2 regions of the Clostridium sp. JS66 genome follow, and region 2 is predicted to be linked to the other one. Evidence: a T-box and tRNA genes for the amino acid it is inferred to sense, from the RefSeq annotation. Region 2 holds a T-box; the other holds one or more tRNA genes.

Region 1 (15,593 bases), 1.2 Mb from region 2:
TACTGAGAGAAGCGAATTAACAGATGATGCACCTGTTTATGTGAATTTTCAAGATGATTATATTTATTACGCGAAATATAATAAAGTAGACTCGGACAAGTTTTCTATATATAAAATAAAAAAAGATGGAACTGGAAAACAAGCTATAGGAAATGAGCATGGAATGTATTTGACATTAGAAGATGGATGGATGTATTATGCTAATTTAGATGATGGATCTAAAATATATAAAATGAGAACAGATGGGACAGACAAAAAACTTTTATGCAATGATTCTGCAGAAAATTATATGAGTGTTGTAGGTGATTGGATTTACTACTGTGATAATGAAAATAATAATTTATATAGAATTAAACTTGATGGTTCAGAGAAACAAAAACTTAATAATTCAAATAGTAGAAACATAAATATTGTGGGAAATTATATATATTACAGTGCAATAGATGAAAATGATAATGGTTTGTTGTATAAAATGAAATTAGATGGATCAGAAAATAAGATGTTAAGTGATGTAGATTGTTCTACTGCAGTGGAGGTTCAAGGTGATTATGTTTATTGTTCAGGATTCAATTCAAATGGAGTTTATAAAATAAAAAATGATGGAACTGGCTATGAAAAGATAAGCCAAGATAAATCTGTTATTTCCTTGTATGTAGCAGGAGATTGGGTATATCATTTAGATCTTATGTCTGGTAATATGACAAGTAAGTTATATAGAATGAAACTAGATGGATCTTCAAATCAAATTGTTGAATAAAAACTTAACGTAGCCTTTAGTTATGAAGTTTAAGCAAAAATAACCTGATTATAATTTATAAAATTAGTGCGTTTTTTATATTCGCACTAATTTTTTATTGTGTATTAAAAATTTTAATTATATGCAGTATTATTATGAAATTAAATCATTGACATTAAAAAAAACATGTACTATTATGTAATAAAGTAAACTATTAGTTTACTTTATTACATAATAGTGTTGGAGGACTTTATGGGAACAAAAGAGAGAAAAGAGAAAGAATTATTAATAAAGAAGAATGATATTATAGATGCAGCAGAAAGAGTTTTTTTTGAGAAGAGTATGCAGCAAGCCACTATGGATGAGGTTGCAAAAGAAGCTGAATTTAGTAAGAGAACAGTTTATGTTTACTTTAAAAGTAAAGAAGAAATTTATTATGAAATTATGCTTAGGGCATTTAAAAATTTAAATAGCATGATAAATGAAAATTTAGAAAAATATAAATCAGTTAACAGCATAGAAAAAATTAAATTGTTAGGAAAAACCTTCATTGATTTTAGTATTAAGTATCCTGATTATTTTAGGGTTATAGTAGACTATGAAAATCAGCAATCAGACTTTAGCAGTAATAATGAAGTAATTATGGAATGCTATAAAGAAGGTGAAAAGGCACTGAATAATTTGAAAGAAATACTAAGGCAAGGAATAGATGAAGGAGAGGTATTGGAAAACATAAATATAGATACTACAACAATTATTTTATGGTCAAGTATTTCTGGTATTTTCAATAACATTGTTAAAAAACAAGATTATTTAGAACATTATTACAACATAAAAGCAACTCAGTTAATAGGGGAAACATTTGAATTCATGATAAGATCTATAGTTAAATGTAAAGGTGGGAATTAATTATGAAAAAAAGAATAGTGTTTTTACTTATGACATTTGTTGTTGTAGCGCTGGCATCGTATAAGATTATAGATACAATAAAGATTAATAAAACCAGTAATATTTCCATAACAAGTGAAAAGCAAGGAAAAAAATTATCTATTTCAGTTATAAAAGGACAAGAATATCTTCATAAATTTCAAGTTAATTCTTTTATTAGTATAAAAACTCCTCCGCAATTTGCTATTTGGATAGAAGATTTAAATGGAAATTATATTGATACAATATATGCAACCTCGAAAATTGTTAATCAAAATTGGAGTAAGGCGCCAGGTGATTCAGCACAAGGTGGCAAAATCAAACGAGAGGAAGCATTGCCTTATTGGACTCATAAACATGGAAATAATAAAATTAATCCAGATACTATGTCATCAGCTACACCTAAGGGCAATTCTGTAATAAGTAGCAAAATTAATGAAAAGCAAGGTGGATATATAATTTTTGCTGAAGTTAACATGTCAACAGATTTTAATGAATATTACCCTAAAAATGCTGAACAAGGAAAGGATAATTATTCAGGTGGATCTTGGGGAAGTGGCCAGCCAGCTTTGATTTATAGCTCAAATATTAATTTGAATTCAATAAATAAAATATACGACTTAAAACTTATTGGACATAGTAGCCCTGATGGATCTGATGGAAATTTATATAAAGATTTATCTAAAGTAACTACAGCAAAAAATATAATTGATAAGATAACAGTTCAAATAAAGTAATATATATTAAAGTAGAAAATAGTGGGATGGTGTGTAATGAAAAAAATACTTGTACTAAATGGAAGTCCACGTAAAGATGGTATAGTTTATAATTTATTAAAAGAAATAGTTAATGGTTCAAAAGATAACAATGAAATAGAATGGATTGATGTATACAATTTAAAAATGAAACCATGTATAGCCTGCATGAAATGTAGGACAAATAATGAATGTGTATTGCCTAAAGATGATGCAAACTCTATTGGAGAAAAAATACAAAAATCAGATGTATTGATAGTTGGAACTCCTACTTATTGGGGAAATATGAGTTCTCAACTGAAAGTTTTGTTTGAACGTAATGTTCCAGTTTTTATGGGAGAAAGTGATAGTGGCATGCCAATAGCAAGGCAGAAAGGAAAAAAAGCAGTGATAGTTGTATCATGCAGTACACCATGGCCATTTAACTTTATAGCGGCAGAAAGTAGAGGCGCAATGAAATCTGTAAAAGAAGTTTTGCATTATGGTGGATATAAGATAGTAGGTAAGATTGTAAAGTCAGGAAGTAAAACAAATAGAAATATTTCCGAAAAAATGTTAAACAAATCAAGAAAAATAGGGGCTAAATTGCAATAAACTCAACTTTCGCACATACAAAACTTTAACTTAATATAATAAGTAAATTGTGACACAAAGCATTTCAAAAGTTCAAAGTCCAAATAACAAATATAAAATATCCTTATTTGATATTTGTTATTTGTTCTCTAAAAATATTTAGTTTTCTCCTAAAAAATACTATCTATATTATGATAAAATTATAGAAAAAGGTTTTAAATAAGGAGTATAAAAAATGAAGGAAATAAGTTTTAGTGACATAGAAGGAATAAAAATAGGAAATTTTGAAGACTTAAATGGACCAACAGGTTGTACAGTAGTAATTTGTGAAGAAGGAGCATCTGCTGGAGTAGACGTTAGAGGAGGATCACCAGGTACTAGGGAAACAGATTTGCTGAACCCTGTAAATTTGGTAGATAAAATTCATGCAGTAATACTAGCAGGAGGAAGTGCTTTTGGATTGGATGCAGCTAGTGGAGTAATGGAATATTTAGAGAAAAAGAATGTGGGTTTTGATGTTACTGTTACAAAGGTACCAATAGTATGTTCTGCTGTATTATTCGATCTAGCTATTGGAGATTATAGAATAAGGCCAGATAAACTTATGGGCTACAAAGCTTGTGAAAATGCTGAATTAAATGAATGTAGAGAAGGTAATGTAGGAGCTGGTACAGGTGCCACCGTGGGTAAGATATTAGGCAGTGAATATTCAATGAAGGGTGGATTAGGTTGTTATGCTGTTCAAGTAGGAGAACTTCAAGTTGGTGCATGTATTGCAGTTAATTGTCTTGGAGATGTAATAGATCCTTTTACAGGAAAAATTATAGCTGGGGCTTTGAAGGAAGATAAAAAAACTTTTGCAAATACAGAAGAAATTATGATATCACGATATTCAGAAAAGAAAAATTTGTTTAGTGGTAATACTACAATAGGAGTAGTGGCTACTAATGGTAAATTTACAAAGTCAGAAATGAATAAAATAGCCTCTATGTCCCACAATGGATATGCAAGAACTATGAGACCTGCTCATTCAATGTTTGACGGAGATACAATATTCACTATGGGTACAGGAAAAATAGAAGCAGATATAAGTGTAGTGGGACTTTTAGCTGCCAGAGTAGTTGAACAAGCAGTCGTAAGAGCTGTTAAAAGTGCAGAATCAATGCTAGGATACAAAGCATATAAAAATTTAGATAAATAGTAGATAACTTTATTATTTTTAGAGGACAATTGTCATCTGTCGTCTCAAGAAAAATTATGTTGCATAATGCTCATTTTCCGCAGGAAAAATATTACTTGCACAGCAATCACAAATATTGTAGAATTTATTTGCAGGAATAAAAACACAGTTCGGTAGGTAGTCCGGACGCATATTAAGTAATTTTAATATGTCAGTAGCCTTCCCCCTCGGGATGTCCATTTTCTGTATGAATTTAATTTGGAGGGGAAAAAAATGAATATTAAGCTTACTGTTTATTTCGAAGATCCGTTTTGGGTAGGAGTATTTGAAAGAACTTCAAATAGCCTTTATGAGGTTTCTAAAGTAACATTTGGTTCTGAGCCTAAGGATTATGAGGTTTATGAATTTATGCTTCGTAATTTTTATAAGCTAAGGTTTACTAAACCTATTAAATTGATGGACTTGAAAGAGAAGAAAATAAATGCTAAAAGGCTTCAGAAAAAAGTAAAAAAAGAAACTGAAAAAAAGGGAATATCAACTAAGGCTCAAGAAACAATGAGGCTAGAACAGGAAAGTAAAAAAGTAGAAAGAAAAGAAGTTTCTAAGGCTAAAAAAGAGGAAGAAAAGAAAAGGCAGTTTGAACTTAAACAGGAAAAAAAGAAGCAAAAGAAAAAAGGTCATTAAGTATGGAAGAAGGAGTTGACAATTAGATTGCCAACTCTTTTTGAATAAATATTTTAGATGTAAGTATAATATAGTCTAATATAAAAGTTTATAAATGTGACAAGCTATTTGAAAGTAATTTTAAATTTAATAAATTTTATAGTTAATTTTGTGTACAATAATTAACAAAAGTTAGATATAATATTACTTAGGTGTTTTAGACAAAAATTATTAAGTTAGGGGAGATAAAGATGTCAGAAGAAATTAAAGATACAAATTCTATGAAGGAGTTTATGGAGGACATAGAATCATCTATGAAATCAATTAGAAGAGGAGAAGTTGTAAAAGGTAAGATTATATCTGTAACAGAAAATGATGCAATAGTAAATATAGGATATATGTCAGATGGAATACTATCTAAAAGTGAAGTAGTTGAAAATGAAGAAGACAATCTAAGTGATATTTTAAAAGAAAATGAAGAAATATATGTTTATGTATTAGATATGAATGATGGTGAAGGTAATGTACTTTTATCTAAAAAGGCAGCAGATAAAATAAAAGCTTGGGATGAATTGAAAAAGGCTTTTGAAGAAAAATCAGATGTTGAAACAACAGTAAAAGAAGTAGTAAAAGGTGGAGTTGTAACGTACATAAAGGGTATAAGAGCATTTATACCTGCATCTCAGTTGTCATTATCTTATGTAGAAGATCTAAAGCCATTTGTGGGTAAAACTTTAACTGTAAAAGTAATAGAATTTGATAAAGATAATGAAAAGGTTGTTTTATCTAGAAAAGTAATAGAAAAGGCTGAAGCAGAGCAAAAGAAACAACAGCTTTTAAATAGCATTAAACCAGGAGAAAAAAGAAGTGGTGTAGTAAGTAGACTTGCTAAATTTGGAGCATTTGTTGACTTAGGTGGAGTAGATGGACTTATTCATGTTTCAGAATTATCATGGAAGAGAGTTAATAATCCAGCGGATGTGGTTTCTGTAGGAGATAAAGTTGAAGTTTATATATTATCTGTAGATAAAGAAAACAATAGAATAGCATTAGCGTTAAAGGATGTAAATGAAAACCCATGGGAAAGTGTAAGTAATAAATTTAAAATTGGAGATGTAGTAGAAGGTGAAGTTTCGAAGCTTGCAAGCTTTGGAGCGTTTGTAGAAATTCAGCCTGGAGTAGAAGGACTTGTTCATATTTCAGAAATATCAGAGGAAAGGATAGCAAAACCTTCAGATGTACTAAGTTTAGGAGATAAGGTTAGAGTAAAAATATTAGATATAGATAATAAGGAAAATAGAATTAGCTTAAGTATTAAAGATGCAGTTGAAAAACCAAAAGAGGATTTAGATAAATTCAATGATAATGAAAGTGCAGGTACTAGTTTAGCAGATTTACTAAAAGATTTTAAATTTTAAGGTGTAAGAATAAGCTTCTAATGGAGTTTGCAGCCATTGAAGCTTATTTTTAATTTCAGCATTTAAGCAAGCATATATTTTATATATTGTAAACGATAATAACTTACTTTTAATGAATTGTTTCCCATAATGTAACTTTAAAAAAATGCGTAAATAGTATATTATTATAGTTAGGCTATGTAAGTTGATATTAAATTGTATTTAGTAATATAGCTTTATTATAAGTTCACAAAATGTTTTACAATAATAATTATATTTTAGATATAAATATTTTTATTATTTATATTGATACAGAGGTGGTATTGTTTGAACTATGAATTGAAAAAAAGTGAACTGAATTTAGAAAGTTTTATTAATAGCACAACACGTTTTAACAAATATGAAACAAGTAATGTAGATTATACTTTAGAACTTTTAGAAGGTGTATTAAAAGGAATTCCTGATATTATTAGAGTATTTGGTTCGGATAATACAATTTTGTTTTTTAATGAAGCTGGATACAAATTTTATAATAAGACTCGAGGTGAAGTTAGAGGGAAGAAGTGTTTTGAAACTTTAAACAGAAAAAAAAATTGTGAAAGCTGTGATGTAGAAAAAGCCATAAGAACTAAGCAAATGATAATAATAGAAAAGTATGTTCCAGAATTTAACCGGTTTATGGAGTGCACTTACAATCCAGTTTTAGATGACTCTGGTGAAATAATATTTGTTGTTGAACAATTAAAAGATATTACTGAAAAAAGGATAATGGCTAACACTGTTAAAGAAAGTGAAGAAAGATATCGTAAGATAGTTAACCTTTCACCTGAGGCTATAGCTATTGTAGTTGACAATAGAATTGTTCTAACAAACCATCAAGCTTGCAAGTTAGTAGGTACAGACTATAGTAAGATTATTGGAGAAAGTATATATAAATATATAGAAAGTGAAAGTGTAAAAACTATTCGCAAAAAAATAAAGCAAATATTAGAAGAAAAAAGAGCGAAGAGTACATCTGATCATAAAATTGTTAGATATGATCAAACTACAGTAGAAGTAGAGATATCTGCTAGTTATTTAACATATAAAGGTAGACCAGCTATTCAAGCAGTAATTAGAAATATTACAGAAACTAAAAGAGCGCTAAATCAGGCTGCTAAATTTCAAAAAAAATATATCGAAACCATATCACCTATTCCAGAAAAAATTCAAATGGAAACATTATATATGCCAGCTAGAACTGTAACCGGCGATTTTTTTAAAATATATAAAGTTAATGAAGATTTGGCGATTGGGATAGTTGGAGATGTTAGTGGTAAAGGAATCACAGCAGCTCTTAGTGTGTTGGCATTTTTTGTGCTATTTCGTGAAGCAATTTTAATTAGTTATGATCCAAGTGAAATAGTTAAAATTTTGAACAAAAAAATTGTAAATTACTTAGACAAATATATAGCAGCATGTTGTTTTAGTTTAGACTTAAAGAAAAATGAAGCAAGAATAGCAGGTGCAGGAATAAATCAATTTATGTTTCAAAAAAGTAATTGCAGTGCTGAGGAGTTTATTGTAAAGGGCCCTTTCTTAGGTATGTTTGAAGATGGAGAATTTGATGAAAAAGTAATTTCCTTTGAAAAGGGAGATAGATTTTATTTTCCTACAGATGGATTGGAATTTATATTTGATGATTACGAAATTAAAGATAATTATCTTAAGGAACATACAATAACTGAATTTATAGAGTATATGAAAAATATTTTAAATAATGTAATTGCTGATTTTGGAGCTTTGAAGGATGATAGTACACTTATTGCCTTAGAAATTAAATAGTTTAGGAGGAATGCAAGTGAAAAGTAATGAATTTATTTTATATGGTTTATCAGAATATAAACAGGTTATTGATAAAGTTATTTCAGAGTTAAATGCTTCACAATATGATTTTGATATAAAATTAATCTTAACAGAAGCTTTAACAAATGCCTTTAAGCATGGAAATAATATGAATGTGGATAAACCTATTTATTTGAGATATTCATATGATGATTCAAGCGTAAAATTTGAAATTCAAGATTGTGGAACTGGACTTAAAAATGTAATAATTAATGATCATTTGGATGATGAAGATATTTTAGAAGATAAGGGAAGAGGATTATTCCTTATCAAAAATCTTTCAGACCATATTGAGTTAAAGCCCAATATGGTGATTATAGAAAAAACATTAGCAGGATAAATTATCACAATTATAAATATGGAGGTATTAAAATGAGGACGAGTTTAAAAAACAAGTTAGGTTTGATGTTTTTTGTATTTATAGCTATTCCGCTTATTGTTTTAGGAAGTTTTTCGTATTTTAGAACTTCAAGTTTAATGCAAAATACAGTTGAACAACAATTAGAGGGTACTACAAATCAAACAGCTAAATTAATAAATGAAAGTATAAATTCAGTAAATAGTTATGTTGAAATGTTAAGTTTAGATGGTAGGTTATCTAGCATTGCAAGTGGTGATGAGAAAAGTAGTGCTGATGTCTTTAGTTATTTAGCTCAATTAGAAAAACAAAATAGTAATCAACTAGAGGATGTATTCATTACAAATGCTTCTGGTAAGGAAGTTATAAGTAGTGAATCCGAAAAACCTAATGTTGATTTAAGTGATCGTGATTATGTACAAGATGCTTTAAAAGGAAACAAGAACATAAGTCAGGTTATAACGTCTAAAACTACAGGAAAACCAGTAATAGTAATTGCTGCTCCGTTAAAACTTAATGATAAAGTTACAGGTATAGTAGGGGCTACTATTAAATTTGAATATATTTCAAAATATGCTTCACAAGTAAAAATAGGAAATGATGGTTATAGCTATATAGTAGATAAAAATGGTTTAATTGATTATCATCCTACAAGTGAAAAGATACTTAAGGAGAACATTTTAAATGATAATAATGATCAGTTAAAAACTTTATTTAATAAAGCTAAATCGGGACAAGCAGCAGAAGGATATTATACTTATGGTGGAGCTCGAAAATTTGTAAAATTCGTTCCTGTTAGCAATTGGTTTATAGCAGTAACTGCTGATTATAAGGAATATATGTCCCCAGCTGCAACTATCAAGAAATTTACTATTCTAATAGCTATATTATCTGTAATTATTGCAGTATTTTTAGCATACAGGCTTACTATAAGAAACATAATAAATCCTATTAAATACTTAGAAGGTTTAATGACAAAGGCAGGAGATGGGGACTTAACAGTAAGAGCTGAAATAAATACAAAAGATGAAATACAAACTTTAGGTGAATATTTTAACAAAATGATTGACCATCAAGATAATACAATACATCATATTAGAGAGGCATCTGAAAGTTTAACAGCATCTTCAGAAGAGCTAGCAGCTTCCAATGAAGAAATAAGTTCTACAACAGAACAAATAGCAAATACCATAGAGCAGGTTGCACAAAATTCTCAAGCTCAAAGCGATTCGGTTGTAGAAGTATCAGAAGTTTTAGTTCAACTATCAAGCTTAGTTCAAATATCACAAAGTAGAGCAGTTACAGCCAAAAAAAATTCAGAGCATACTATGGATAGTGCAGAACAAGGAAGAAATAAGATTGAACAGACAGTTTCAGCTATTGAAAATATTAGCGAAGCATCAGCTGAAACAGAAAATACACTAAAGGTTTTACAAGAACTTTCTAAAAAAGTTAGTGGAATAATTAGTACTATAAATAATATTTCATCTCAAACCAACTTGTTGGCATTAAATGCAGCTATTGAAGCAGCTAGAGCTGGAGAACATGGAAAAGGATTTACTGTAGTGGCAGAAGAAGTTCGTAAACTTTCCGAGGAAACTAATGTTGGTGCAAATGAGGTATCTTCATTGATAGGTGAAATGGTAACTAAAATAGGAAAAGCTGTAGACAGTATGAGCTTAAGTAAAAATGCAGTAGAAAATGGAGTTACCATAGTAAAAGATACAGATAAATCTTTTGTTAGTATTATAGACGCTGTAAAACAAATATCAAAGGATATAGAGCAAATAGTAGATGTTACAAAGGATGAAGTGGCTACATCTGATAAGATAATAAATCTTATTAATACAGTTGCAACTGCTACTGAGAATAATGCAGCTAATAGTGAAGAGGTTGCTGCATCTGCTGAAGAACAAAATTCGGCAATTGAAAATGTGGCTGCTAGTGCTCAAGAATCTAGTGCATTAGCAATATCATTAAACAATCTTGTGGAAAAATTTATAGTTTGAGGTGATTTAAATGAATGAATTTAAAATTGAAATGCCAGAAAATTTCGCAGTAGATGAAGCAGATGAACTTAGGGAAAAGTTTAACTATTTAATGAAGGATGGAGAAAAAAATTTTGCATTAGATTTTAGAAAATGTACTTTTATTGACAGCACAGGACTTGGAGTTTTGGTTTCAGTTTATAAAAAGTGTAAAAGTATAAATGGAAGTCTTAAACTTTATTCAATTAATGAACAAGTTATGAAGATTTTTAGTATGACTAGATTAGACAAGGTATTTGAAATACATAAATAGACTATAAAGAAGGATGATTTTTTGTAATGTAACAGAAAAAATCATCCTTCACTATTAATTTTTCATTCTTAATTATAAAAGTTGAGTTATTAATATTTTAATACATTAAGTACATCTTTTCTTTTTAACAATAATCTAAATAATGGATAACCTATGCAGGTTACAACAACAAACTCTCCTAGACAAACATATAATGTAGAGATCCAAAATGGTTGATGTAGTACAAAGTAAAGTTCAGCACCTACAAACACGCAATTTATAGTAGGCCAAAGAGTAGCAATAAATAAATTTTTGGTTTTACTTATCATATAAACGCTTATAAGGGTAGCTGTAGTTCCAACTAACACATCAATAAGACCTAGAGGACTATATATATTTGATAGCGCGCATCCAAGCACTAAACCAGGAATATAAATAGGGTCTATATATGCTAAAAGTGTCATAACTTCCGAAAATCTAAATTGTATTGCTCCATAACTTAAAGGAGCAATAGCCATAGTAGATGCTGCATATAGTGCGGCTGTTATTGCAATTTTAATTAATTTCTTTAAGTTCATTTTAATTACCTCCAACGCCAAAATCAGTATTATTCCAAAGTATTTCTATATTATCATTTTCTTCAAGAAAACTATAGTTATCTCTAAACCAGCTAATTAGTTCTTCATCTCTTTTAAATGGTGTAGAATTTTCTACATAAATATTTATACATCCATGTTTAAAATACTTTAGTAGATATTCTATATCTGTCTTTATCATTGCCTTTGTTTGTCCTTTAATTCCTACCATAAGGCAAATGGAGTTAAAGTACTTTGATACTTCTTCTGGGCCAGAAAATACAGCCCCTTTTTTCAAAACTTCACATCTAAAATGGTTGTCAAAAGTTTCAATACCACATTTAAATATAATAGGAATATTAAAGAATTGTTTCATTTCTTCAAGTCTGTTTCTATAAATCCAATGGCTTTCAAAAAATAGTTTTTTTATACCCTTAGAATCTAGTACATTTTTTATATCATCTAGAGTTTCTTTAGGTAGTTCAAAACAACTGCCTGAATTTATAACTTCCAGTACATTATGCTTTCCTGTAACATTTTTTAAAATTTCCTTATTGAAATTTACATTGAATTGAGTGTCACTATTATTATCTTCTATATAATCGCAGAAGGTACATTTTCCCCATGCACAGGGTGAAGCCTTTAATAGGACAATTTCTCTTTGATTTTTATTGGTTATATCACTGTAACGAATCATATATCATTTCCTCCTTGTTTTATTATTTTAAGAAGTGGTTGATCAAGGTGAACACTTCTTATTGAATTGTATGATCGACATTAAGTGTTTAAATTTATAGAATACTTTACTATTATAGTATTTATTTTTGGAAACGTCCATGCTAAAATTGAAAATTTTTCTGTGGTTATTTAGAATAAAACTAATAAAAGTTTTACGATAAATTCATTAATTGTAAATATATAGAGTGTATTATAGTTATATAAAATGGATAAATAAGAAAGGAGGTATGTAATTTGAAAAAGGCAACAGTTAAAATAATATGGGTTATTCTGGCAGCTGCAATGCTAGTTCCATTTATATTAACCATATTAATGAATTCACCTAAAGTAATACATTGGATAATAAATTAATAATTTATTAGTATTGTAATTTAAGGTACAAAAGTGTCTAATTTGTAGAAAAGAATGCATAATAGAAAAGATAATAAAAAAAATGCAAAAAACTGTTGACAAATTATATGTTTGCCAGTATAATTAATAACTGTGCTGAGGAAATGCACAATACAAATTGGGGTGTCGCCAAGCGGTAAGGCATAGCACTTTGACTGCTACATGCGTAGGTTCGAATCCTGCCATCCCAGCCATTGGTTTACTAGCTCAGTTGGTAGAGCACATGACTTTTAATCATGTTGTCCGGGGTTCGATTCCCCGGTAAGCCACCAAATAAAAATTAATAAGTAAATTATTTAATTTACAAATATTAATTTGTAAATTGTAATTTTATATGCAGGTGTGGCGGAATTGGCAGACGCACTAGACTTAGGATCTAGCGCCAACGGCGTGGGGGTTCGACTCCCTTCACCTGCACCAATTATTAGATTACATGGATAAGTGATAGTAAATATTACTTATTTTTTTATTTGAAAAATAATTTGGTAAAGTAAAAATATCATGAATTTTATAAAAGCATGACTTTCTTATATTAAGTGAAGTTGTCAACTAAAAGTAGACAACAATAAAAGCAATATTAACCAAAGCCTCGTTCAGTTCGATACTGAATGGGGCTTTGATAACTTAATGCATATGCTGGTCTATCATTATTGTAATAATGGATGTATCTGTCCACAAATTCAAATAGATCATCTTCTTCCCAAAATCTAAAATCAACTGCCATTTCATCTTTAATCCAACCGTTTATTGATTCAATAACTGGGTTATCTGTTGGAGTTCCTACTCGCGACATAGAGCGAATTATGTTACAATTATTATGAGCTTTTGCGAATGCTCTTGAAGAATAGACTGCTCCTTGATCCGTGTGCAAAACGACTGGAGTTGTTTGTTCTTCAATTTTTTTCTTTAAATCTTTCAAACATAAAAAGTAGGTACGTCTATCACCGGGTTTAGATGTGAGGTGATGTGCAATAATCTCATTGTTGTATGTATCCATAATATACGTTAATTCGTATAAGCGGCCTCTATGTTTAAGGCAAGTCATATCTGAAACTACTAATTCTAATGGTTTTGAAGCATTCCACTTTCCTTTAACTATGTTTGGATAAACGATATTTTCATTCCCAGGTCTCCTATATTTATAATTTCTAACTTTGGATTTGATGCCACTGATTTTACAGCACTTATGTGCAAGATTATCTGAAAACGACCACCCAGTTTCCTTGCGGATGACTGCAGCGAGTCTATGATATCCATATGATTTATGTTTGCTATGAGCTTCTTTCAGTAAATCTGTAAGTAGTTCCCTATCTTTCTCATATCGATTCTGTACACCCTGACGGGATTTCCACTTGTAGTACCCAGAACGGTTAACCTGCATTAAAATACAAAGAGCCTTAAGAGAATATTTAACTTTTAAGTTGTCAATTATTTCGTACTCGGATCTTTTATAGAAACGAACTCCTTGTTTGCACCAACTCCTTTCACCATGTACCCTTTTTTTAACCTTTCAATTTCGATTTCTTGTTTTGCTACAATTAAACGAAGTCGATCTAATTCCTTCATTGATTTGCTTCTATGTAATGCTGCAAACTTATTTCCTGATTTCTTTTTATTTTCTAAGCCAGCTTCACCTTCATTTAAATATTTATGAATCCATGTTGCAATCATACCACTTGCGATACCTTCTTCTTTTGCTAAAGTTGGCCGACCAATACCTTCATCAAAATATCTACGGACAATACGGAGTTTTTCTTCCTTAGACCATTTTTTATTTTGACCACCTTTTGTTCTACTCATCATAATCACATCCTTCTAACTTGATTTTAACATGAAAAAAGTAGACATGCTTTTTTCATGTCTACTTTTATCTTACAACTTCACTTTCTTATATTAAGTCATGTTTTTACTTTTTATAAGTTGTATATATAAAAGTGTTGAAAGTTGTATAAATGCATATTATAATTTAATCATATAAATTGACAGAATTAAATGAAAAATATATAAAAAAGTAACAATCAAAATATTTTGGTTGTATTTGCGGAGGTGAGTTTATTTGAAAAAGTTAGGAACAAAAACAGTAATTACTATTGCTGTATCTTCATTGGTGATAGCTATTATGGGGGGATTTGCTTTATTCAAGAAAAAATAGTTAGATAAGTTATTAAACCAAATTTCGTTAAGCTGAATTTTTGTTAATTTAGCTTAATGTATTAATTTGTCTAGGTATTTTTTTATAAAAAAGTGTTTATTATAATAAATAATTAGAAAAATTTACGTATATTTAGTTTGCTATTGAAATAAGGTGATTTAAGCCTTATTTTTTTAATTTTTTTAATATTATGTATAACAGCATAAAACGACTTTTTTCGCTTATAATGAAATATATATTTATATAAATGGGGAGTTGTTTTATGAAAATTAATAATTTTGTATTATATGAAAATACTAAAAATGACAGCTTTGCATATGGCACAAAATTTATACCAAAAAGAACATTGAATAAATCAACGGATTCTATGGTTGCTTCTATAGAAAAATACATTAGTGGCAAAGATGCTTACAATGTATCATTTAAGAAGAATAATAATGGTAAAACTCATTCAAATACTTATAGTTTTACTAAGGAAGTTTTTAAACGATATATAGATTTTTTAACTAACTTTACTATTGATGCAGCAAATAATCAGTCAAATTTAGAAAAAAGTTTTACTGTGGAATTTGAAGGTGAAATAATTCTAAGTTCTCTTGACAAGGATCATGTAAAAATATGTTCTGTAAAGCATAAACAAAATTCTTCAAGTAGAATATTTTTTACACTACTAAAAAAGGAATTGTTGACTTATATAAATGTTTTAGAAAACATTTATGAAGGTAAGGAAATTATGAGTTCTCTAGGTTATGAAATGGGATTTTTGATTAATCCATTGAGTAAAAAAGAAAGAGACGAATTATATTTAAGTACACTTTATGCATTAGCAGATGGCGCATTAGATGGAAAAGATGAAAAAGCATTTTATAATATATCAAAAGAAATAAAAAGAGTTTTAAACTATTAAAAAATAAGTTAGCTGTGATTTTGACAGTTAACTTATTTTGTTATATATAATATTAACATTTAGTTTTTCACTCTAAAA
Region 2 (15,593 bases):
TATATTTTAAACTTATTTTCTTTAGGTATAACACTAGTAAGCATTTCATTTAAACCATGTATTCCTTCTATTATTAACACTCCATTGTTAGGAAGTTTAATTTTCTGATTTGTCCATTCTCTACTTCCTGTTTTGAAATTAAAAGAAGGTATTTCTATTTCTTCATAATTAAGCAACTGCTCTAGATTTTTATTGAACAATTCTAAATCCAAGGCATATATAGATTCAAAATCATACTCTCCATTTTCATCTTTAGGAGTATGTTCTCTATCCACAAAATAATCATCTAGTGATATAGGAATTGGTATAAGTCCATTAACTCTAAGTTGTATTCCAAGCCTTCTAGCAAATGTAGTTTTACCAGAAGAAGATGGGCCTGCTATTAATACTATTTTTACATTTTTTCTCTCACTTATCATATCAGCTATATAAGCTATCTTTTTTTCATGAAGTGCTTCTGCTACTCTTATTATGTCTATAATTTCATTGTCTTCAACTTTGTCATTTAACGATCCAACATCACCTACACCTAATATATTTCCCCATTGTTCTGTTTCACGAAATATTTTACTTAACTTTTTATATTCTGCTGATCTAGGTATATTAAAAGGATCTGTTTCTATTGGATACTTAAGTAAAAAACCTGGTTTATAATATTTTAGATCAAATACATTTATTATACCTGTGGAATAAGCCATGGACCCATAAAAATAGTCATATCTTCCATCTAGTTCATAAAGTTTAACAGTAGCTGTATTTACATGATTAAGTAACCTTACCTTATCCTCCATTTTATACATAGAAAATATTTCTATAGCTTTTTTTCTATCCATGCTTACCTTTTTTATCTGAATATTTTTTTGTATTATTTCATTCATTCTTATCTTTATTTTCTGAATGTCCTCTTCGGTCAATGGGGTATTTTTATGAATTTCTCCAAATAAACCTTTACTCAAAGAATGTTCTATAGTTATTTGAGCTTCAGGAAACAAATCAAAAACAGATTTAATAAGAATAAATTGCAAAGTTCTTATAAATGTTTTGCTTCCCAACTTGTCAGTAATATTCACAGCTTCTATTTCCGAATTTTCTTCTATGGTTGATGTAAGTTCACAATATTCTCCATTTATTTTTCCAAGTACTATAGGAATATTTTGTTCATAACTACTTTTTTTAATCACATCATATAAAGTTGTTCCTTTTTCTATAAATAATTCTTTATTATTTATTTTAACTTTTAACTTAGACATATTACATGCCCCCCCATTTTTTTGTGTACTATTATTATACGTCATTTTATTAAAAATGTTCAAATTCAGTTATATTTTTTTATATTATACAGAAAATATATTATGAGTTCAAAAAATTTTAATTTTAACTTTAAAACTAAACAAAATCTAACTCTAATGGAGGTATTTAAATGTTTACTGTACTTATCAGAACAGCTATATTGTATTTTTTGGTTATTATATCTATGCGTTTAATGGGTAAAAAGCAACTAGGAGAATTGCAGCCTTTTGAACTTGCTATTACTATAATGATTTCCGAATTAGCTTCTTTTCCTATGCAAGATACTAGAATACCAATTATACATGGAGTTATAGCAATTATTACGTTATTACTAATTCAAACAATCTTGTCTGTACTTGAACTTAAAAGCGAAAAAGTTAGGCTTCTTCTGAATGGTAAGCCAAGTATTTTAATAAATAACGGAAAAATAGATATTAAGGAGTTAAGACGTCAACAATTTAATATAAATGATCTAATGGAAGAACTTAGACTTCAAGGTCATTTTAATTTGGATGATATACACTTCGCCATTCTTGAAACCAGCGGCCAACTATCTATTATACCTAAAACTAACCTTGCTCCTGCTACCAAAGGTGATTTAAAAGTACCATTTAAACAAGATACAATTCCTGTTACTTTAATTTTAGATGGAAGCATAAATCATGATAATTTAAAAATACTAAATAAAGATGAAAATTGGCTTAATGAGAAACTAAAGAGATTTAATATAAATTCTCCTAAAGAAGTTTTTATAGCTCTTATAGATTCTCAAGGTAGTTTTTATTATCAAAAAAAGGTATAAAAGGGATGTGGTTAAATGCGGAATTTATTTGCTGCTCTAATAATTTTTATTGGTATGTTTTTGTCATTAGTATTTTCAATAAATTATTTAAATCAAACTTGTGGTAAATTAGATACTCTTAACATCCAAATAGAAAAATCTATAGAATCTAACTCTTGGGATGAAGCTTATAATAAATCCTTAAAGCTCTTAGATAACTGGGATAATTGCACCCGTAAAATTTCTATTTTTGTAAACCATTCTGAAATAGATAATATTAACAATGAAATATGGAAACTTACCCAATACACTAAATGCCACAGTGAGGATGAAGCTTTAGCTTCTAACCACGTAATAAAATTTTTACTTAAACATATACTTAACATGGAAAAAGTAAATATGCAAAATATATTTTAAAAATCTCTCAAAATAATTTATAATTAAACTATGGAAAATATAAACTCAATCGATTATAATGTATACATAACAATCGAGTCCCACTGGGCCTTAATTTGTCCCTATTTTTTTAAAGATTCAGCTATTAAAGAATATGAATGTTTTCTCATTCATATATCATTAAAATATTAAAAGTTTGGAAGGTGGAATACAAAATGGCATTAGTTACTACTAAGGAGATGTTCAAAAAAGCTTATGAAGGCAAATACGCAATAGGTGCTTTCAACATTAACAATATGGAAATAATCCAAGGTGTTGTTAGAGGTGCAAAAGCTAAAAACTCAGCTGTTATTCTTCAATGCTCTGCAGGAGCAATAAAATACGCTGGTGCAAAATATTTAAAAGCTATGGTAGATGCTGCTATAGAAGAAACTGGAATTGATATTGCTTTACATCTAGATCACGGTCCAGATTTTAAAACTGTAAAAGAAGTTATTGATGCTGGATTTACTTCAGTTATGTTTGATGGTTCACACTATGAATATGAAGAAAATGTAGCAAAAACAAAAGAGGTTGTTGATTACGCACATTCTAAAGGCGTTGTTGTAGAAGCTGAACTTGGAGTTTTAGCAGGTGTAGAAGATGATGTTGTCGCTGCTGAACATATATATACTGATCCAGATCAAGCTGTAGATTTCGTTAACAGAACAGGTGTTGATTCTTTAGCTATAGCTATTGGAACTTCACATGGTGCTTTCAAATTCCCACTAGATTTTAAACCTAAACTAAGATTTGATATATTAGAAAAAATACAAGAAAAATTACCAAATTTCCCAATAGTTCTTCATGGAGCTTCAGCTGTTGATCCAGAAGCTGTTGCAACTTGTAATAAATATGGTGGAAATATAGCTGGTGCTAAAGGTATTCCTGTAGACATGCTTAGAAAAGCATCTTCTATGGCTGTATGTAAAATCAATATGGATACTGACTTAAGATTAGCAATGACTGCCGCTATAAGAAAAACTTTTGGAGATAATCCAAAGGAATTCGATCCAAGAAAATATTGTGGAGCTGGAAGAGATTATATTCAAAAGGTTGTTGAAAACAAAATTTCTGATGTACTTGGTTCAACTGATTCTTTAAAATAATACTCAAAAATTCCTTAAAGAAGGACTTAATCCTTCTTTAAGGAATTTTTATTTACAAAACATAATGCAAAAACTTACTAATTCTTTTTAACAGAATTAGGATTGTGCTTATAGCATAGATCTATGAACTTATTATCTGGCACAAATCTTACTTGAATTCTTTCCTCATTGTATTTCAATATTGCTGAATAAATTAACTCTCTGGAAGTAGAAGGATAAAGCTTCATCTTCTTTTTAGGTAAATTATTAATAGCCTTTAAAGACTTGCTATTTTGTGCTGCTAAAATTTCTATATCCTTTACATTAAAACTTATGCATTTTTTTCTCTTAACCCTGCCGATTATTTTATGTATATTTATTTCTTCTTTATTAAATTCATATTCATATTCAACATATAAATACCTTTTAAAATATGCAGTCCCAAAGGATACTACTACTAACACCACTGCTGGAATCATCTGATATGTTACAACCATAATTAATGCTAATATAAGTCCTACAAATGTAACTGATGATAAGGATTTATATTGAACTGTTTTATAAGTAGTAACTAATTGCTTATAATAATTATTCATTAATTACCTCCTATCCATCATTAAAAAATACTACATAAAACTTATGATAATATTGTAACACACTTTACTAACTTATGGTATTTGATTCTTTGTGTTATCTTTTTCTGGTTTCAAAACAGTAAAGATACTACTATTAGATATCCCCAAGATAATTCCAAATTGATACTCATTAAAATCAACAACATTACTAATAATGATAAAATCCCGTTAAAAACAATTATTTAAACGATTTGATAAATCACAAATAAATATCGTATAATAGGAATTAATATATAAATGCTATATACAAAATATAGAAAGGAAACAAACTAAATGGAGAAAGATTTATTACGTATTCCTCAAATGATCTTGATTGGTTCATCAAGTCGAAACAGTGGCAAAACAGCTATTGCTACTGAACTAATTAAACAATTAAAAAATAGATCTCCCATTATCGGATTAAAGATAACCACCATACAACAAAAAAACAGCAAATGCCCTAGAGGCGGGGAAGGTTGTGGAACTTGTTCTAATATGAAGGGAAACTTTGAACTGTTAGAAGAAACTAACGTAAGTGCTAACAAAGATACTTCTCTCCTATTATCGTCAGGCGCTGAAAAAGTCTATTGGCTTAAATGTTTAAAAACACATATTAAACCTGCCATTGAAGAATTTATATCACAAGTTCCTAGGAATGCCTTAATAATTTGTGAATCCAATAGTCTACGTACTGTTGTTAACCCTGGAATCTTTATAATGATGAAAAACTCACAAAACAATATTATAAAGAAGTCTGCAAGTGAAGTAATACATAATGCTGATATTATTATAGAAAATGATTTCAAAAACAGTATTAATTCCATAACTGAAAAAATACTAAAAGAGATTTTACGAAATGACATTAGTTCTAATTTTTTATCTTCTAATACAGGAATATCAAATAAAAATTGATTTTTGTATTACATTAAGCCATCATTTGATGATACTTTAATCTTTTACTAAAAGATTGAAGTATCATCAAATGATGGCTTAAGCAGTATCTGTAATATTATTTAACTTCTACAATCCAACCTTCTGGAGCTTCTATATCTCCAAATTGAATTCCATAAAGCGTATCATAAAGTTTTTTAGTTACAGGTCCTACTTCTTTTTCACTATGAAATACATGCAAATTTCCTTTATACTCTATTCCACCAATTGGAGTTATTACTGCAGCAGTTCCACAGGCACCAGCTTCTTTAAATTCATCTAAGTTATCAATTAAAACATCTCTTTCTTCTACTTCCATCTTCAAACATTCTTTTGCAATATGCAGTAATGAATACTTGGTTATACTGGGAAGAATTGATGGTGATTTTGGAGTAACAAATTTATTATCTTTTGTTATTCCAAAAAAGTTAGCTGCTCCAACTTCTTCTATCTTAGTATGAGTTACCGGATCAAGATAAATACAATCTGCAAAACCATTTTTCACTGCTAATTCATGTGGATAAAGACTCCCTGCATAGTTGCCTCCAACTTTTGCTGCACCTGTACCATATGGTGCAGCTCTATCATATTCTGATACATTAAAGTTTACAGGAACCATTCCTCCTTTAAAATAAGGTCCTACAGGTATGCAAAATACAGAGAATATAAATTCTGGTGCTGGTTTAACACCAATATTATCTCCTACCCCTATTACGAAAGGTCTTAGATAAAGAGTTGCACCAGTTTCGTATGGTGGTACATACTGTTCATTTGCTTTAACAACTTTAATGCATGCATCTATAAATTTTTCTACAGATACCTCTGGCATTAAAATACGTCTGCAACTATCTTGCATACGTTTCGCATTCCTGTCTGGTCTAAATAATTGTATTTTTCCATTTTTTGTACGATAAGCCTTTAATCCTTCAAAACATTGCTGACCATAGTGAAGAGCTGTAGAAGATTCATTTATACTAAGCATATTATCTTGAACTAACTGTCCTTCATCCCATTTTCCATCCTTCCACCTTGATATATATCGTAAATCTGTTTTAATATAATTAAATCCCAAGCTTGCCCAATCAATATTTACTTCTTTGCTCATTAAAAGCACCTCCAAGTAGAATTAATAAATATACATAATTTTCATAAGACTTTATTATTATTCCTCAATATTATATAAATATTTAAATTTTTAATAATTCATACAACTTATGCATATCAAATAAACCCTACTGAAATAAAGGATTAGACACTCAACTTTTTCCAAATAATTGTTGCTACTGTGTTTGAGACAGTACTTGCATCCTACCTAAAATCATAATCATACAGCATTTCTGTATTTCCTGCATAAATATCTGTATTTATAGTTAAATAGTTTTTTTCAATAATAGTACTAATTGTTTTATTAACATCATCTAATTGTAGATTTAATTCATTAATTTTACTCAATTCCGATGGATAATATCGCTGTAAATATTCTTTTAATTTAGCCTTTAAACTATGAATAAACCTATCTTTTGATTTAATAGCTTCATCATAAGATTTATATACACTTAAATACTTATTTTGGTTCCAATTTGATAAGTAGTGTATCCACCCTGAAACTCCTTTATTATACATATCTATAAGTGAATGACAAGTTGATGATATAATGCTGTGTATTCGTATTCTTATATTTAATTGATTACACATTAATTTGCTGAATTCAAATCCTTCTATTGCAAGTTCTAATGGGACTGTAATGTTATGTTTAACTTGCTCTTTTTTATTTTCAATTTCATAAGTAACTTCATAATGATTTCTTAGTAAAATACAATTACTTCCATCTAACGCTCCAAGAAGTGATTCCTGTTGTGGAATTTTTTTAATGTTTAAATTTATTTTATTTAACGAATGGCTATTGAAAGCATTATATGCGTTTATTAAAGAATTAAAATTCATAATATCTTCTCCTTTGCTTTAATATTTTACGGTAATTGTTTTATACCCGCTTAAAGTTATTTTGAGAAATAACTTTTAATAACAAACTTTTGAACTGCTAAAATACTTTTATAGTTGTTTTTGTTGGAATTTTATTTATAAATTCTGCATCTTCCTTGGAAATTCTTAATCCAAAACCTACATTTTCTTTAGCATAATAAAATATATCTAACCCATTTATTTGTGTAAAATAACTTACATCTATATAATTTAAAGAAAGTTTTTCGCCTTTAATTCCTACCTTATAAGTTCCTTTTTCTAGGTTACTATATGACATAATATTAAAGGTCCTAATTTGTTTCCACAAATGTTGTGTTCTCTCATAAATTATGCATACATGATCACTAGAGTTAACCAATATATAATAGTTAGTATCTGATTTAAAATTTTTCATTTCTTCTGATTGTATCTTAATTTTTTCTTGTATTTTATTTATAAATACTTTATCAACTTTTCCCGTTATTTTTATGTTATTTTCTTCTTGTATTTCCTTTACAGCTTCTACTGTATCAATGCTATTTAAATCTCCATTTGCTTTTATGTTATATCCCAAATCTATAATTTGATTTTGAATATCTTTAGCTACTGGAGTAAATCCATCATTCTCATCTACTGAAGATTTACTACCATATGTTAATAATCCTTTTGCAGTTGCAGGTCCAAATATTCCATCTTCAGTTATGTGTAACTTCTTTTGTAAGTTTTGCACAGCCTCTTTTGTACCTTCACCATATATTTCATCTTCTGCAAGGCCAGCTCCAATATATAGATTTAATGCCTTTTGAATTTGCTTTACAATATCTCCTCTATCACCAAATTTAACTACTTTACTAAAATTCTTATCTATAATGATCTGGTTTTGCGCCTTAACAGTTTTAACTGATAAATTTTGAGCATGTACCTGTCTTGTACTACTTAAAGTTATCCCCATTGCTAACGATAACACTATCATTACTTGATTCCTATTCTTCAAAATTGTCTCCCCCCATGTTTTACAATTAAGAATTATAAAATTATACATAATGTAACCATATTCATCATTTATTTTATACATAATTTTGCATAGTTCAATACAATTTGCTTGAAAAGAAAAAAAACGAACATAAAAAGACTTTTTCATTGTAAAATCTTTTTATGTTCGTTTTTTTCACTTTCATGCACTTATATTTTAAATTGATATTTTGAAACATACATAATAATTATCAAATGATAGTTCAATATTACCACCATTGCATTGAAGTATTTTCTTTATATTATATAATCCATATCCTCGATTTTTTTCAGTTTTATTGGAAAATCCTCTATTAAATATTTCATTAACACTAGGTATGGCTAATGAAATTGCACTATTTTTAATTTCTATAATATTTTTATTCTCATCTTTAAATATCTTTAGTATAACACTTTTATCTGAATAATCAATAACAGCTTCAAAAGCATTATTCAAAATATTGTTTAATATATCTGAAAGCTCATATTCCTTTAACTTCCACTTAAACAAATCATTATTTATATAATATGAAAAGTTTATATGCTTTTTTTCAGCCTCACAGCACTTGCTATATATTATAGCTCTTACTATAGAATTATCTATATACATAATATCATCAATACGTTTAATAGAGTAATTTACACTTTTTATATATTTCAATAAAACAGACTTTAATTCCTCTTCTTTAGAAACCTGAATTATTCCATTTATGGTATTTAAATAATTCTTAAAATCATGTTGTTTAGCCCTTATTTCTTCTATAATATTTTCAACAATAGGATCATACTTTTCATGCATCTCTATAATCTTTTTCTCTTCGCTTACTTTGGCAATATAGTAGCACAGGAAAAAATTCAAACTAACTACTACTGCAAACATAGTAATAAATATTATCATATTATTTAATATTAAGCTCTTATTGTATTGCCATATTATTTTAAAAATTAATATGTACCCAACAAAATTCAACACAATATAGTATACTATTCTGGAGCTTATTTCTGTAATATTATATATTTTTTTATTGGGTCCATAATAACTTACTATTATACTAAACAACAATATAATTGCCTGTACACCTAGTTTGAATACAAAAAATGTATAATCAAAATTTTCAACAAAAATTTTCAGTACATATATTGTAGTTAGCTGTAAAATAATTATTACTATGGAATATATACAAATTTCTACCGAAGCTTCTATGAAACTTTTGCCATAAAAAAAACAAATCAGAAGTACAAGAATTACATAACTAATGATTATTCCATAATAGGTAAATAAGGAACTAACAATAGTTTGTATAACTGAATAAAAAACTATTATACATAAATTATTTAATACTTTTTTATCCTTATTTAAACTAAATTTACACCATAAAATCATAAAACAACTTATTTGAAAAAATGTAACAATAAACATTTGAACTATTTCCATTTGTTATCTCCTAATATTAAACACTTAACTTTTACACTTATTAAATGTTTTTCTCTAAAACTTCTGTAACAGTATCCTTAAACTTATAACTTAAAAGAGCATTCTCTTCATAATTTGCAAAGCTTACCTTCCACAACTTTGACGATATAGATTCTACTTTGTCTATAAGCTTCACATTTACTGCAAACGATTTATGACTCTGTAATATGTAATCAGCATTAATAATGGTTAAAACTTTTGCTAAAGACATTTTTTTAGGTTGGTATTTTCCTTTTTTAGTATGTAAAGTAACCTTTCTTAAATTAACTTCAATAAAAAAAATTTCATCTATATTTAACTTTACACTAACACTATTTTGCAGAACAAAAACTACACATTTATTCTTATCTTCTTTAATATTATACTTATATTTTCCTGAAATAAGGAATCTTGTTGTTTCAATTATCTCCTCTTTTCTATAAGGCTTAATTATATAATCATAGCAATGAATTTCTTTAAATGCTTGAATCATATATTTAACATGAGTAGTTATAAATATTATCCAAGTAAACTTATATATCTCCATTTTTCTTAATTCTGACGCCAAATCTAAACCTGATGAATCTTTTAGAAAAATATCTATATAAAAAAAGTTAATATAGTTTCCCTTTGATATATTTAATGCTTCTTCCATAGATTCAGCTTCATATATGTCTAAATTCTTATCTGCTTCACATATCATTTTTACAAGATTTTTTCTTTGGATGTGATCATCTTCTACAATCAGCACACTTAACACTTGAATCCCCCCTTCAAATTACAAAATATGATTAAATATGGTTATGAATACATTTTATTGTATATTAATTTTATTTTCAATGTAATTATTTACATATTCTGCAAAAATCATGTCGTAAAATATATTATTAAATGTCTAAAAAAGTATAAAATATAGCTATATAATTAAGTTTATATTTATATTTCTCAATATATTAACAAACACGTTTACCATTTAACTAAAAATTTATGTTATAATTCAAATTAAAAGTATTATTTTACAAGGAGTTTTTATATGAACGAATTTGAAACAAGACTAATTGATATAGACGTTGAAGATATAAGAGAAAAACTTCAAAATATTAATGCTGTTAAAGTAAAAGAAGAAAATCAAATAAATAACATATATGATTTTCATGATAAAACATTGATAAATAACAAGGGATATGCAAGAATAAGAATAGTTCACGATTTGCTTGATAACTCAAATCATTATTACATGACTACAAAAAAGTTATTAAGCCAAGGAACATATAAAATAATGGAAGAAAATGAAACTGAAATACTAGATGCTGACTCTGGTGAAAAAATATTCAAGTCACTAGGATTAGAGCTTATTCAATCAATAAAAAAATATAGAGAAAGTTATAAATATAAAAATACTCTAGTAGAAATTGATATAAACGACAAGAGTTTCTGTCCTTTTCCTTATATAGAAATAGAAACATCTGATGATAAAGAATTAGAAGAAGTAGTTATATTACTTGGTTATACTATGAAAGATACTACCTCAAAAACTATATTTAAAATACTAGAAGAGAGAGGACTTTAATATCAATCTTAGAATTGGAGAATTTTTAATATGTTTGGTTACGTTACTCCGTGTAAAATGGAGCTTAAAATAAAAGACTATGAAAAGTTTAAGGCTTATTATTGTGGTTTGTGTAAATCCATAAAAAATAATATAGGTAATATTCCAAGAATGGCACTTAATTATGATATGACTTTCTTGGCTATACTTTTAGATTCATTAAATGATACAACTCCTATTTATGAAAAAGAAAAGTGCAGTGTCCATGCCTTTAAAGGTAAAGCTGTTATTAAAAACAACCCTTGTTTACATTATGCTGCTTTTTGTAATACAATTTTGACTTATTATAAATTTTTAGATAATGTAAATGATGATAACTCTATTAAAGGAAAAATTTTTTCAATGCTCTTCAAAAGGTATTTAAAAAAAACTCCTGTAATTTTAGAGGATCATATTAAATATATAGAGAATATATTAATTGAGCTATATAATTATGAATCTAATGCTAAGAATGCCTCAATAGATTCTTTGGCACACCATTTTGCAGAACTTACAGGATTTATTTTAAGTTCTTATAAGAATGATGGTAATAAAGATACATTATATTGGTTAGGCTATAACCTTGGAAAATGGATTTATATTATAGATGCCTTTGACGATTTAGAAGATGATATGAGTAAAAACAAGTTTAATGCTATAAATGCTTGTTTTAATAATGATAATCTTCCATTTAATGAGTTTTCTAAACAAGTGGAACAAAGAATAGACTTCATTTTAGGTACCTGTGCTTCTCAATGTATTTCTTTTTTAAATAAGCTGAAGCTAAAAAAAAATGAAGACTTGTTATATAATATTTTGCAATATGGACTTTTAGAAAAAATGGATAAAGTGTTTAAAAGGAGTGCTGATAAAAATGAGAAATCCCTATGAAGTGTTAGGAATAAAAGAATCTGCCACAAAAGATGAAATAAAAAAAGCTTATAGAGAATTAGCAAAAAAATATCATCCTGATCAATATGGCAATAATCCTTTAAAAGATTTAGCTGAAGATAAAATGAGAGAATTAAACGAAGCTTATGATTATTTAATGAAAAATACTCCTGATGCTTCTTATTCTAACAATAACCAAGGAGGTTATAATAATAATTCTTCATATCAATCAATTGAAATGGACATTAGAAATGGTAACTTTTCTTCAGCAGAACGAAAACTAAACAGTATTACTACAAGAGATGCTGAATGGAATTATTTAATGGGTTTACTTAATCTTCAAAAAGGCTGGTATAATGATGCTTACAATAATTTAAGCATGGCTTGTAATTTAAATCCTGGAAATATGAAGTATAGGGAAGCTTTTAATAGGTTAAATAATATGAATAATTCTTACAGGGAGCCTTATTATAATAATAGAAGAAAAGATACTGGTTTGTGTGATATATGTGCTACCTTATATTGCCTTGACTGCTGCTGTGAATGTAGTGGTGGAGATCTTATAAGCTGCTGTTAAAGTTAGGAGTGTATTTGTATGGATAGTAAAAATACTAAAGCTTCTTATATATCTAAAGGAGGCCTTTTTACAGCCTTTGGAGTTATTTGTATATATTTAAGTACATTATTACCTGTAAATAAACTTTATTTACTAGCAATAGCTTCTTGTATTATCCCACTGTCCGTAATTACAACAAATGTTAAAAATGCACTAATTATATACGCTGCCACTTCAGCTCTTTCATTACTTATATGTGGTTTTAAAATTCCAGTTATACTTTATATAATATTCTTTGGCTTATATGGTACTATAAAGTATTACGTTGAAAAAATGAGAAAAATTTACCTAGAGCTTTTATTAAAGTTAGTTTTCTTTAATATTGTTATGTTCTCTATGCTTATTATTTATAAGCTTTTCTTTCCTAATGTATTAAAATTAAATATATCCATATACTTCATAATCATAGGTGCTCAATTTGCATTTTTAATATATGATTATGTCTTAACACTATTTATAAATGTAATAAACAAAAAGTTTAATTTTTAAAAAACTTTTTCAATGTTGTTGACATATTTGTCATATCTGATATAATGTTTAATGTTGATAAAAATATTGCCCATTAGCCAAATGGTAAGGCACCTGCCTCTGGAGCAGGCATTGTGTTGGTTCGAGTCCAGCATGGGCAGCCATTAAAGAATCCTTAATTTTAAGGATTCTTCTTTATTTATGATTTTAAATAATAATCCTTGACAAAATGTTTCTATTATTATAAAATTTACAATAAGTTAATTATAAAGCTTTGAAGAGGACTAGTAATATTTATATCTTCAGAAGAGAGCTGTTAAATCGGTGCAAAGCAGCGTTGATAAAATATGAACTCACCTTAGAGCTTATCTATTGAAAAGATAGATACGGTTAAAACCGTTATATTTTTGAGTGAAACCTTTATAAGGTTTAATTAGAGTGGTACCGCGGAATTTTGGCCTTTCGTCTCTTAAAGTAGACGAGGGCCTTTTATTTTATTTAAATATTGTCAAGAATAATACTATAAATTAGTAAAGCTAACAGATAAAAGTATGAAAAGGAGCGATAACATGGGTAACTATGGTACTAACATTGATGAAAAATGGCAAAAAAATTGGGAAGAGTCCGGAATTTATAAATTCGATGAAAATAATCCAGGTGAAAAACTTTATACTCTTGAAATGTTCTCTTACCCATCAGGAAGTAAACTTCATGCAGGACATTGGTTTAACTATGGGCCTGTAGATTCTTGGGCTAGAATGAAGAGAATGCAAGGATTTAATGTATTCCAGCCTATGGGTTTTGATGCATTTGGACTTCCTGCTGAAAATTATGCAATAAAAACAGGAATACACCCAAAAGATTCTACTTTGAAAAACATTGAAACTATGGAAAAACAATTAAAAGCCATGGGAGCCATGTTTAATTGGGAAAATGAAGTAATTACTTGTCTACCAGACTATTACAAATGGACTCAATGGGTATTTTTAAAGCTTTATGAAAAAGGCTTAGCTTATAGAAGTGAAGCTCCTGTAAATTGGTGTCCTAGTTGTAATACAGTTCTTGCTAACGAACAGGTAGTTGATGGTGCCTGTGAAAGATGCGGTACTGAAGTTATAAAGAAAAATTTAACACAATGGTTCCTTAAAATCACAGATTATGCTGATGAATTACTTCAAGATTTAGATAAATTAGATTGGCCTGAAAAAACTAAAGCTATGCAAAGACATTGGATTGGTAAGTCAAAAGGTGCTGAAGCTATTTTTAAAGTAGATAAATCTTCTATTGAATTTAAAGTATTTACAACTAGGGTAGATACTCTATTTGGTGTCACTTATGTAGTTTTAGCTCCTGAAAATGATCTAGTTGACGGTCTTACTACTGATGAATATAAAGAGGCAGTAGCTAAATATAAAGAAGATGCTAAAAAACAATCAGATATAGAAAGACAGTCTATCACAAGAGAAAAAACCGGAGTATTTACAGGCTCTTATGCCATTAACCCTATAAATGGAAGAAAGGTTCCTATTTGGGTTGCTGATTATGTTTTAAACACATACGGTACAGGAGCAGTTATGGCAGTTCCTGCTCATGATGAAAGGGATTTTGCATTTGCTACAAAATACAATCTTCCAATAGAACGAGTTATTGAGGGAGGAGATTCTCTTCCATATATTGAACATGGCAAAATGATTAACAGCTCAGAATTTAACGGTCTTTCTACCAACGAGGGTAAAGAAGCTGTAGTAAAAAAGCTTCAAAGCATAAATCTTGGCGGATGGAAAGTTAACTACAGATTAAGAGATTGGTTAGTTTCAAGACAAAGATATTGGGGTGCTCCTATTCCTATAGTATATTGCGAAAAATGTGGAACAGTAGCTGTACCTGAAGAAAATCTACCAGTTGAACTTCCATATGATGTTGAATTTTCACCTGATGGAAAATCTCCTTTATCAAAATCACCTGAATTTGTAAATACAACTTGCCCTAAGTGCGGTGGACCTGCTAAAAGAGAAGCTGATACTTTAGATACTTTTGTATGTTCTTCATGGTATTACTTAAGATATCCTGATAACAAAAATTCAGAAAAAGCTTTTGATACTGAAAAAATAAATAGACTTCTTCCTGTAGATATGTATGTAGGCGGACCAGAACATGCATGTATGCACCTTTTATATGCTAGATTTATAACTAAAGCATTAAGGGATATGGGATATTTAAACTTTGATGAACCTTTCCTATCATTAAGACATCAAGGATTAATCCTTGGACCAGATGGATTAAAAATGAGTAAATCAAAGGGAAATACTATATCACCAGATGATTACATTAAAGAATTTGGTTCAGATGTATTTAGAATGTATCTTATGTTTGGCTTTGACTATTCAGAAGGTGGAGCATGGAGTGATGATGGTATAAAATCCATAGGAAGATTTGTAGATAGAATCGAAAGAATCCTGACTTCTT

What was found. A T-box is a leader RNA that pairs with one kind of tRNA and senses whether it is charged. The one in region 2 lies ahead of leuS (leucine--tRNA ligase), so its partner is inferred to be a tRNA-Leu.
Region 1: it has a tRNA-Leu gene. The T-box ahead of leuS (leucine--tRNA ligase) is inferred to sense a tRNA for this amino acid. The anticodon was not compared.

Annotation. Positions count from the first base shown of each region.
Region 1 is NZ_CP131467.1:1,391,112-1,406,704, forward strand. Features, by position in the region: gene Q6H37_RS06645 (DUF5050 domain-containing protein) at 1-757, shown strand, start outside; gene Q6H37_RS06650 (TetR/AcrR family transcriptional regulator) at 989-1,645, shown strand; gene Q6H37_RS06655 (DUF2271 domain-containing protein) at 1,648-2,400, shown strand; gene Q6H37_RS06660 (flavodoxin family protein) at 2,437-3,012, shown strand; gene Q6H37_RS06665 (P1 family peptidase) at 3,227-4,192, shown strand; gene Q6H37_RS06670 (YjdF family protein) at 4,445-4,855, shown strand; gene rpsA (30S ribosomal protein S1) at 5,086-6,252, shown strand; gene Q6H37_RS06680 (PAS domain S-box protein) at 6,559-8,055, shown strand; gene Q6H37_RS06685 (ATP-binding protein) at 8,066-8,455, shown strand; gene Q6H37_RS06690 (methyl-accepting chemotaxis protein) at 8,488-10,482, shown strand; gene Q6H37_RS06695 (STAS domain-containing protein) at 10,493-10,774, shown strand; gene Q6H37_RS06700 (QueT transporter family protein) at 10,864-11,331, opposite strand; gene Q6H37_RS06705 (radical SAM protein) at 11,333-12,025, opposite strand; tRNA gene Q6H37_RS06710 (tRNA-Gln) at 12,576-12,650, shown strand; tRNA gene Q6H37_RS06715 (tRNA-Lys) at 12,653-12,728, shown strand; tRNA gene Q6H37_RS06720 (tRNA-Leu) at 12,793-12,876, shown strand; gene Q6H37_RS06725 (IS3 family transposase) at 13,034-13,888, opposite strand; gene Q6H37_RS06730 (transposase) at 13,885-14,259, opposite strand; gene Q6H37_RS06735 (hypothetical protein) at 14,871-15,515, shown strand; gene Q6H37_RS06740 (polysaccharide deacetylase family protein) at 15,575-15,593, opposite strand, start outside.
Region 2 is NZ_CP131467.1:239,678-255,270, reverse strand. Features, by position in the region: gene Q6H37_RS01250 (nucleoside kinase) at 1-1,250, opposite strand, end outside; gene Q6H37_RS01245 (DUF421 domain-containing protein) at 1,421-2,092, shown strand; gene Q6H37_RS01240 (DUF4363 family protein) at 2,108-2,488, shown strand; gene fba (class II fructose-1,6-bisphosphate aldolase) at 2,683-3,615, shown strand; gene Q6H37_RS01230 (hypothetical protein) at 3,693-4,190, opposite strand; gene Q6H37_RS01225 (hypothetical protein) at 4,503-5,120, shown strand; gene Q6H37_RS01220 (branched-chain amino acid aminotransferase) at 5,218-6,243, opposite strand; gene Q6H37_RS01215 (hypothetical protein) at 6,447-7,082, opposite strand; gene Q6H37_RS01210 (peptidoglycan-binding protein) at 7,180-8,094, opposite strand; gene Q6H37_RS01205 (sensor histidine kinase) at 8,290-9,546, opposite strand; gene Q6H37_RS01200 (LytTR family DNA-binding domain-containing protein) at 9,587-10,324, opposite strand; gene Q6H37_RS01195 (class IV adenylate cyclase) at 10,598-11,134, shown strand; gene Q6H37_RS01190 (DUF5685 family protein) at 11,165-12,043, shown strand; gene Q6H37_RS01185 (J domain-containing protein) at 12,027-12,620, shown strand; gene Q6H37_RS01180 (hypothetical protein) at 12,639-13,148, shown strand; tRNA gene Q6H37_RS01175 (tRNA-Gln) at 13,216-13,291, shown strand; T-box leader at 13,393-13,600, shown strand; gene leuS (leucine--tRNA ligase) at 13,697-15,593, shown strand, end outside.